One region of the Alcanivorax sp. MD8A genome, then DNA from elsewhere that is predicted to be linked to it. Evidence: predicted binding sites of a transcription regulator. Region 1 holds the regulator's gene; the other holds the start of a gene.
What was found. Region 1 encodes LexA, which represses DNA repair genes until DNA is damaged. Its sites were predicted from a motif close to TACTGTNTANNTANACAGTA; they were not measured.
Positions count from the first base shown of each region.

Region 2: a site for LexA is predicted at 1,424-1,443, ahead of recA (recombinase RecA). Genes of this name have one in related genera too.

Region 1 is NZ_AQOQ01000037.1:26,189-30,597, reverse strand. It holds gene A15D_RS14910 (universal stress protein) at 11-460, shown strand; gene A15D_RS14905 (cyclic nucleotide-binding domain-containing protein) at 488-1,138, opposite strand; gene lexA (transcriptional repressor LexA) at 1,405-2,019, shown strand; gene A15D_RS14895 (DUF1499 domain-containing protein) at 2,051-2,467, shown strand; gene A15D_RS14890 (TatD family hydrolase) at 2,418-3,242, shown strand; gene A15D_RS14885 (glutaredoxin family protein) at 3,451-3,672, opposite strand; gene rlmKL (bifunctional 23S rRNA (guanine(2069)-N(7))-methyltransferase RlmK/23S rRNA (guanine(2445)-N(2))-methyltransferase RlmL) at 3,672-4,409, opposite strand, start outside.
Region 2 is NZ_AQOQ01000001.1:181,033-185,441, forward strand. It holds gene A15D_RS00740 (iron ABC transporter permease) at 1-65, shown strand, start outside; gene A15D_RS00745 (heme ABC transporter ATP-binding protein) at 58-813, shown strand; gene A15D_RS00750 (CinA family protein) at 855-1,343, shown strand; gene recA (recombinase RecA) at 1,522-2,559, shown strand; gene A15D_RS00760 (regulatory protein RecX) at 2,552-3,016, shown strand; gene A15D_RS00765 (sulfite exporter TauE/SafE family protein) at 3,637-4,404, shown strand.

The DNA.
Region 1 (4,409 bases):
GGAGAGAATCGTGCCTACGCCCTATCGCAAGATCCTGGTTGCCATCGACGGCAGCGATGAATCCGCACAGGTGCTATCCCGTGCCGCTGGCGTCCTGTCTGGCAACGAAGGAGAGCTTCACCTCATCCATGTGATCGAACCGCTGGCGCTGGCCTACGGCGCCGATGTCCCCATGGATGTCACTGACCTGCAGACCGGGCTGATGGAACAGGCCCGGGAAATGGCCAGGCGCTATGCCCAGCGCTACCAGATTCCCGATGGCAACGTGCACGTAGAGCTGGGTTCTATCGAGAAGACCATCCTCGACAAGGCCGACAAGCTGGAGGCCGACCTGATTGCTGTCGGCAGCCACACCCGCAGTGGTCTGGCGTTGCTACTGGGGTCCACGGCTCGCGGGCTGGTCCCCGGTGCCCATTGTGATGTTCTGGCAGTGAAGGTCGACCAGAATGGCAAGGGCTAGGGAACCTCTGAATAACGCCTTGCGTGCTTAGGTCAGCTGGATCGTGCCGGTATTGGCCTGACTTTCCTCGTTCCAGCGGCATAGCAGCTCTGCCAGGCTCTGGGCCTGTTCGCGCAGGGCATCCAGTTCTTCTGCACTGCCTTTCTCACCGTGAAAAACGGGCAACTTGCGCATGGACTGCACCAGTTCGTGAGTTGGGGATTGCATACGCTTGACCTCCAGGGTCCAGCGTATGTGGTGCACAATCATATGAAAAAAGGCCAAACGGGTCGCCAGGGAATACGGGCTGTCATCCTCATTGAAGGCATTGAAATCCAGACTCGCCAGCACCGCTTCACGGGCATTGTCCGCGACCCTAATCGTGGCGCTGCGCGGGGTGCCGAGCAGCATGGACAAGGTGCCGAACACCTCACCGGGAGACACGTAATACAGTGGAGCCTCACTGCCCTGCTCTGCGCACACTTCCAACTGACCACGCAACAGGAAATACAGCGTGGAATCCACGTCACCGGCACGAATTACCGTGTCGCCGGAACCCGCTACCCATAACCGGGTGTTCTGTTCAATCTGGGCAAACTGTGCCTGATCGTCCCTGGCAATTTCATTGAAAAACGGGACCCCGGAAAGTAACTGCCGAACCCGCTGCTGGCCGAAATCATTATTGTTGGCCTGCTCCATCTACCTTCCCCGTTTAGCCTGACCCATGCCATTGATGGATATGAAAACCCAATGCTAGTGCCCACGACCAGACAGGGCAACGGCAGGAATGACAAATCCGTGCGCCTTACTGGTCAGGGGAACCTGGACAAATAACACTGTTCATATTGTCAGTGCTCGTGCTAGGATCAAAATCAATGGCCCCAATGTCGCCTTTGGCTGACAGAGGCAATCAGGAAATGCGCACACGGGAAGGCGCCATTTCTGACGACCACACGGAGAAGGTTATGAGCAGCAAACTGACTGAACGCCAGCAACAGGTTCTGGATTGCATTCGTGAGTGCCTGGCCGACACAGGCATGGCGCCAACCCGCGCCGAGATCGCAGATATCATGGGCTTCCAGTCCAAGAATGCGGCGTCTGACCATCTCCGTGCGCTGGAACGCAAGGGCTATATCAAGCTCCATAGCGACCGCTCCCGCGGTATCCAGCTGCTCGATAACGCCTACTGGTCAGAAGAAGAATTGCCCATCGTCGGCAAGGTGGCGGCCGGTGTACCCATTGAAGCCATTGAAAACGTGGAGCGAACCGTTCCCGTCCCCCAGGGGTTGTTCAAGCAGCGCCCAACCTACCTGTTGAAGGTTCAGGGCGACAGCATGATTGATGCCGGTATCTTTGATGGCGATCTTATCGCCGTGCGCAAATCGAATGTGGCCCGCAACGGCGAGATCGTTGTCGCCAGAATTGACGAAGAAGTCACAGTCAAGACATTAAAACTGAACAAGTCCAGTGCTACCCTGCTACCGGCGAATGAGGCCTATGAGCCCATCAAGGTGCCAGCCGACCAGCTGGTTATCGAAGGTATTTTTGTGGGGTTGATCCGTGATCCGAATTCTTATTAGTGTCCTTGTTCTGGTACTGAGTAGCAGTGTCATGTCAGACGATAATAACTTGCTCGCGCCCTGCCCGAATTCCCCCAACTGTGTGTCCAGCCTGAGCGGCAGCAAGGACCACTGGGTTCCCCCTCTGGAGGTATCGGACAACCGTGACACCAGTCTCCAGCGTCTCCAGACCGTATTGGATGCCCAGCCCCGTGTGGAATATGACGTGGTCGGCCAGTCGCGCATTCAGGCTCGCTTCAAGAGCCTGGTACTTCGCTTTACGGACGACGTCACATTTTACGTACGCGAAAATGGCGTCGTAGAGGTCCGCTCTGCGTCCCGTGTCGGTTACTGGGATTTAGGTGCCAACCGCCGTCGGGTAGAATCCCTGCGCAGCAAACTGGCAGAACTGAAATCCAATGACACAACCGCACAACACACTCCCCGAAGCGCCCATCCTCTGGGCTGATATCGGCGTCAACCTGACGGACAAGCAGTTCCGTGAGGACCGCAATGACGTTATCGACCGTGCTCGCGCTGCCGGGGTGACCTGGCAGCTGATCACCGGCACCAGCCTCGACGAATCCCGGCAGGCCGTCACTCTGGCATCACAGCACGACGACCTGTTCGCGACAGCGGGCCTTCACCCACACAGTGCACGCTTTTATTCGCCGGAAATGGAAAAAGAACTGCGTGAGTTGCTCAAGTCGCCAGAGGTCCGCGCGGCAGGAGAAATGGGCCTGGACTTCAATCGGGACTTTTCCCCCCGCCCGGATCAGGAAAGGGCGTTCGAAGCACAATTAGCCCTGGCGGCTGAAGCCGGGCTGCCTGTTTTTCTGCATGAGCGCGATGCCCATGACCGCTTTCTGCCGATCCTCAAGGCCTGGCGTGACCAACTGAAAGGGGCCGTTGTGCATTGCTTTACGGGCTCGAAACGGGCGCTGTTCGACTATCTGGATCTGGATTGCCACATCGGTATCACCGGTTGGGTGTGCGATGAACGCCGTGGCAAGGAGCTCGCCACTCTGGTGCCCAATATTCCGGACAATCGCCTGCTGCTGGAGACCGACGCGCCCTATCTGATCCCCCGTGACCTCCCTGAGCCGCCCGTGCAAAAACGCCGCAATGAGCCGTGCCTGTTACCGTGGATTGGCCAACGTGTTGCTACACTTCGAGAACAGGAAGTGACGGCTCTCGCAGCCATCACCTCAGACAACGCCGCAACGCTTTTCTCCGGGCGTTGACACACAACCCAAACCCACTCACAACACGTGTGTATCCTGAGAGATACCATGGTGACCCTGCATGGGATTCTGCCCACCACAGCCGGCTGGACAGCAGAGTGAGAGCAGTCGTCCGCCCGCGATGCCCCTCACCCGGCCGTTCATTCGCGGTGGAACCATCGCTCCCACAATTCCGGTGCCCCCTTGTGGGATATTGCCTGCAAGCGATTCAGCCCTGAAGAAACGCCTGGACTTCGAGCAGCCCGAAGGGCCAGGCAAGCTCCTTACCTTCGCGAGACAATACCGGGATTCGCTCGCCGTATCGTGCAATCAGGGCATCATCCTCCGCCACATCCACTGCCGTGATTTCCTGAGAGGGATTCACCATCAATAGCAGCTCGCGCGCCTGATCACACAGGTGACAACCCACGGTGGTGTAGAGCACAACCATTAGCCCTCCTCCACATGCCGGATCGCATAGAGCACGTGAACCTTGTCGTTGCGACGGAAGTCCTCGGGAATACTCCAGCGAGTCAGATCTTCCACGTCATACCACTTGCGAATGGATTCATCCAGTTGGAAGCGACGGTAGTTGCACGAAAAGTAGAGCACCCCTCCCCGCTCCAGCCGCTTCATGATTTTGCGGATCAGATCACCATGATGTTCTTCCACCACGAAGTCACTGCGGGACTTGTTATTGGAAAAGGTCGGCGGATCGCAAAACACGATGTCGAACTGCTCACGGCACTCATCCAGCCAGCGCATGGTGTCAGAACGTTCCATCGCATGCTGATCCGTTGAAAAGCCATTCAGCGCAAGGTTACTGGCCGCCCATTCGAGGTACTTTTTGGATGCATCGACCGTCACTGTACGCTTGGCTCCGCCCACAGCGGCATGCACAGTAGCAGAACCGGTGTAAGCGAACAGATTGAGAAAGCGCTTGCCCGAGGCTTCCTCGGCGATTCGCAACCGCACCGGTCGATGATCCAGGAACAGGCCGGTATCCAGATAGTCCTGCAGGTTGACCAGCAATTGGGCCTGCCCTTCCCGCACTGGCCGGTAGTGACCTTGCCCATCCAGTTTCTGGTATTGCTGCTTGCCCTTCTGCCGTTCACGAGTGCGAAGATGCACCTGCTCGCGGTGCACCCCCAGTGCGGCCCTCACGGCGGTCACGGCCAAGTCGCGTCG
Region 2 (4,409 bases), on a different contig from region 1:
GTGCGCCGTTCTTTCTGATCCTGCTGCTGCAACAGCGTAAGCAATGGAGTCTGTCCGGTGCTTGAGCTTTGTGATCTGCTTGTTGAAGCCGGTGGTCGGCGTTTGCTGCAACTGGACAATCTGACCTTGCCCGCGGGGCAGTTTGTGGCATTGCTGGGGCCCAATGGTGCGGGGAAATCTTCCTTGCTCAAGGCCATCAGTGGCGAGGCGGCTTGTCGTGGCGAGTTGCTTTTTCATGGTCAATCACTGCGACACTGGAACACTCAGGAGCGGGCCCGACATGTGGCAGTGCTACCCCAGGCCAGCAGCCTGACGTTCCCGTTCAGTGCCCGTGAAGTGGTCGAGATGGGGCTGATGCCGTTGTCGTTGTCGCGCCAGGCCGGCGCCGATGTGGTGCGGGCCGCCATGATCGATGCGGATTGCCTGCACCTGGCTGCGCGCAGCTTTCCCGGCCTGTCCGGTGGTGAAAAGCAGCGGGTGCACCTGGCTCGGGTGTTGGTGCAGTTGGTGCAGGCCGAGAAGACGCCACTGTTGTTACTGGATGAACCCGTGTCTGCACAGGATCTGGGGCAGCAACACAATATTTTGCGGTTGGCAGTGCGGCTGGCGCAGCAGCGCCGCATTACCGTCCTGGCGGTGTTGCACGACCTGAATCAGGTGCTTCGCTACGGCATGCGCTGTCTGGTGCTGGCAGAGGGAGAGCTGGTGGCGGATGGAGAGCCGGAAGCTGTACTCACCCCGCACCGAATCGAAGAGGTGTGGGGGTATCGTCCCGAGCGATATACAACAGAAGAGCGTTTTGCGTTGCTCTGAAAATGCTACAGTGCGTTCCAGAATCCTCACTGGAGCGATGCGTGAACCCGCAAGACATTCCCAACGCGGTTGAATCCCTGGCCCTTCAATTGACCCGCCAGCGCCTGATGGTGGTGACGGCGGAATCCTGCACCGGCGGCGGTATCGCCCAGGCCATGACGGCCATGCCTGGCTCGTCTGCCTGGTTCGAGCGCGGCATGGTGTCCTATTCCAATGACGCCAAGCAGGACCTGCTGGGTGTGCAGGCGCAGACACTGGCCAGCCACGGAGCGGTCAGTGAAGCGGTGGCGCTGGAGATGGCACGCGGTGCCATCGAGCATTCCCGCGGCCATATCAGTGTGGCTGTGACCGGCGTGGCCGGGCCGGATGGCGGCACCGCTGACAAGCCCGTGGGCACGGTGTGGATCGCCTGGGGTCAGAAGCTGGGGTATGCCGAGGCCCGCTGTTTCCAGTTTGAGGGTGACCGCAATGCCGTTCGTCAGCAGACCATTCTGGAAGCCCTCAAGGGCTTGATCGCGCGCCTCCAGTAGCCACAATCAGACGGACTTTATCGTACGCATCCCTGGATCTGACAAACAGGGTTGCAAAGGACAGGAATACCTGTTCATAATACTGTCCATATTGTCAGTGCTGACTGAAAGGTCAGTTTCGACGACACAGATACCGGCGATGCAATGACTGTCACGCCGACACAGGAGAGGGGTCACAATGAGCGATAAATCCAAGGCGTTGTCCGCCGCACTGTCCCAGATCGAACGCCAGTTCGGTAAAGGTTCTGTCATGCGTATGGGCGACCAGAAGCGTGAGCGGATTCCGGCCATTTCCACCGGCTCCCTGGGCCTGGACATCGCCCTGGGCATTGGCGGTTTGCCGAAAGGCCGTATCGTGGAAATCTACGGTCCGGAATCCTCCGGTAAAACCACCCTGACCCTGAGCGTGATCGCCGAAGCCCAGAAAAAAGGCGCGACCTGTGCCTTCGTGGATGCAGAGCACGCGCTGGACCCGGACTACGCCGAGAAGCTGGGCGTGAACGTGGACGACCTGATCGTCTCTCAGCCGGATACCGGTGAACAGGCGCTGGAAATCACCGACATGCTGGTACGTTCCGGTGCGGTAGATGTGATCATTGTTGACTCCGTGGCGGCGTTGGTGCCGAAGGCAGAAATCGAAGGTGAAATGGGCGATGCCCACGTGGGCCTGCAGGCTCGTTTGATGAGCCAGGCGCTGCGGAAAATTACCGGTAACGTGAAAAATGCCAACTGTCTGGTGGTGTTCATCAACCAGATCCGCATGAAGATCGGTGTGATGTTTGGCAACCCGGAAACCACCACCGGCGGTAATGCGCTCAAGTTCTATTCCTCTGTACGTCTGGATATCCGTCGTATCGGTGCAGTGAAACAGGGCGACGAAGTCACCGGTAACGAAACCCGGGTGAAGGTGGTGAAGAACAAGGTGTCGCCGCCGTTCCGTCAGGCCGAATTCCAGATTCTCTATGGGCAGGGCATTAACCAGCTCGGCGAGGTTCTGGATCTGGGTGTGCAGCAGGGTCTGGTGGACAAATCCGGTGCCTGGTATGCCTACAAGGGCGACAAGATTGGCCAGGGCAAGCAGAACGCCTGTGACTACTTGCGTGAAAACCCGGCCATTGCCCAGGAAATCGAGAAAGAAATCCGTGCACGGCTGCTGGCCGTACCGGGTGACGCACCGGTAGAAGCGGAAGAGGAAGCTGAACTGGGCGATGAATAAACCGCTCACGGAATCCGAGTTGCGCCAGCGGGCGGTGAGCCTGCTGGCGCGTCGGGATCACGCCCGCCGCGAGCTGGAAACCAAGCTGCGCAGCAAGGTGGGCGATCATCCGGCCTTGGCGGCGGTGATCGAGTGGTGTGAAGAACATGGCTTCATCGATGACCGGCGCTTTGCCGGTTTTTTTGTGCGCTCGCGCATCGACCGGGGCCAGGGGGTGTTGCGTATCCGTCAGGAGTTGCAGCAACGCGGGGTTGCCAGCGAGCTGATCGAGTCCGCTTTGCAGGATACCGAGGTGGACTGGTTTGCCCTGGCCCGGGAAGTGCGCACCCGCCGCTTTCGGCAATATCCCCAGGACCAGAAAGAAAAAGCCAGACAATTGCGTTTCCTGCAAGGGCGCGGCTTTGACGCCGAACAAAGCTTTGCCGCGTTGGTACCGGGCGACGAGGAGATGGCGTAGTCAGGCCCTGAAAATAGAGGCTCATCGCGGATTTCCGGGAAAGGCCTGATTTAATCCCCTCCCTTGCCGTAGCGTCGGTTATTCGCTCTGCTCACCCCTTCGGGGCCGCCCTGCGGGCGTTCCTTCGCTGCGCTCGGTGGCGGCGCGATCCCAAACTCCCGTTAATCCACGATGAAGCAAAGAGAGCCTTGCCACGTTGGGCTCTGTGTGCCCCCCGGCGTGGCCCCTTGTCCGCCAGGGAGTGTTAGGGGCATGTCTGAAAGCGATGATGCGGTTGGTCAGGGCAAATCGCTTGCAGGCAAGCTCCCACGGGGTGCAATTTCCCGCTCTAGGCCAGCTACACTTTGGGAGTGGTGGTTCCACCGCGAATGAAGGATCGGGCGAGGCCATCGCGGTCGGACGACCGCTCCCACGCTATTGCCTGTCGTCTATGGGCGTATGCAGGGTGGCGAATCACTTGCTGTCCAGTGCTGCCAACACTCAGGGCCTCCCACAGAAGCGGGTGCGCCCACGCAGGAGTGTAGTCCTGTGGCCCAGGCTGCGTTGTGGTTCTGTGGGGCAGTGGCCTGAATTTGGTTCGCGGCGTATCCTGCGGCTTTTCGGCTTGCGTGAGAATGTCCATGGAATACCTTTCTGACCCTTGGTTGGTGGCTGCCTTGTTGGGGGCCGGTGTGTTGGCGGGGTTTATCAACACGCTGGCGGGCGGGGGCGGGTTGCTGATTCTGCCGCTGCTGATGCTCAGTGGTATGGGGGCGGCGCTGGCCAACGGCACCATGCGGGTCGGTGTGCTGATCCAAAGCATTGAGGCGGTCCGCCAGTTCAACAAGCGTGGCACCATGCCGTTCAAGCCGTTACCTGCGATCCTGGTCCCGTGTCTGCTGGGAACCCTGGTCGGCGCCCTGGCAGCAGCTTACCTGCCCGAAACCATCCTCAAGCCAGTATTGCTGGGTACCCTGGTGGTGGTGGCGTTGTTGATGGTCCTGAAACCCAACCAGATGACCCCCGGTCCTGATGAGGTGCCGCAGGTGCCAGGGGAATCCCTGCCTGCCTGGCTCGGCCTGTTCTTCGCCGGGGTGTACGGGGGATTTGTGCAGGCGGGGGTGGGTTTTGTGCTGATCGCGGTGTTGGTCGGCCAGATGCGCTATGACCTGCTACGGGGTAATGCCCTGAAACTGGCGATAACCGGTAGCTTCACGGTGTTGGCGCTGGGCATCTTCATGTGGCGGGATCAGGTAGCCTGGTTGCCTGGCCTGGTGGTGGCTGCCGGGACGCTGGTGGGGGTTCGGCTGGGCGTGGGATTTGCCCATCGGGTATCCCCGGTGGTGCTCAAGCGCCTGTTGTTGGTGATGGTGCTGACTGTCTGTCTGGCCGCCGCGATCAAGGGCTGAGTTGA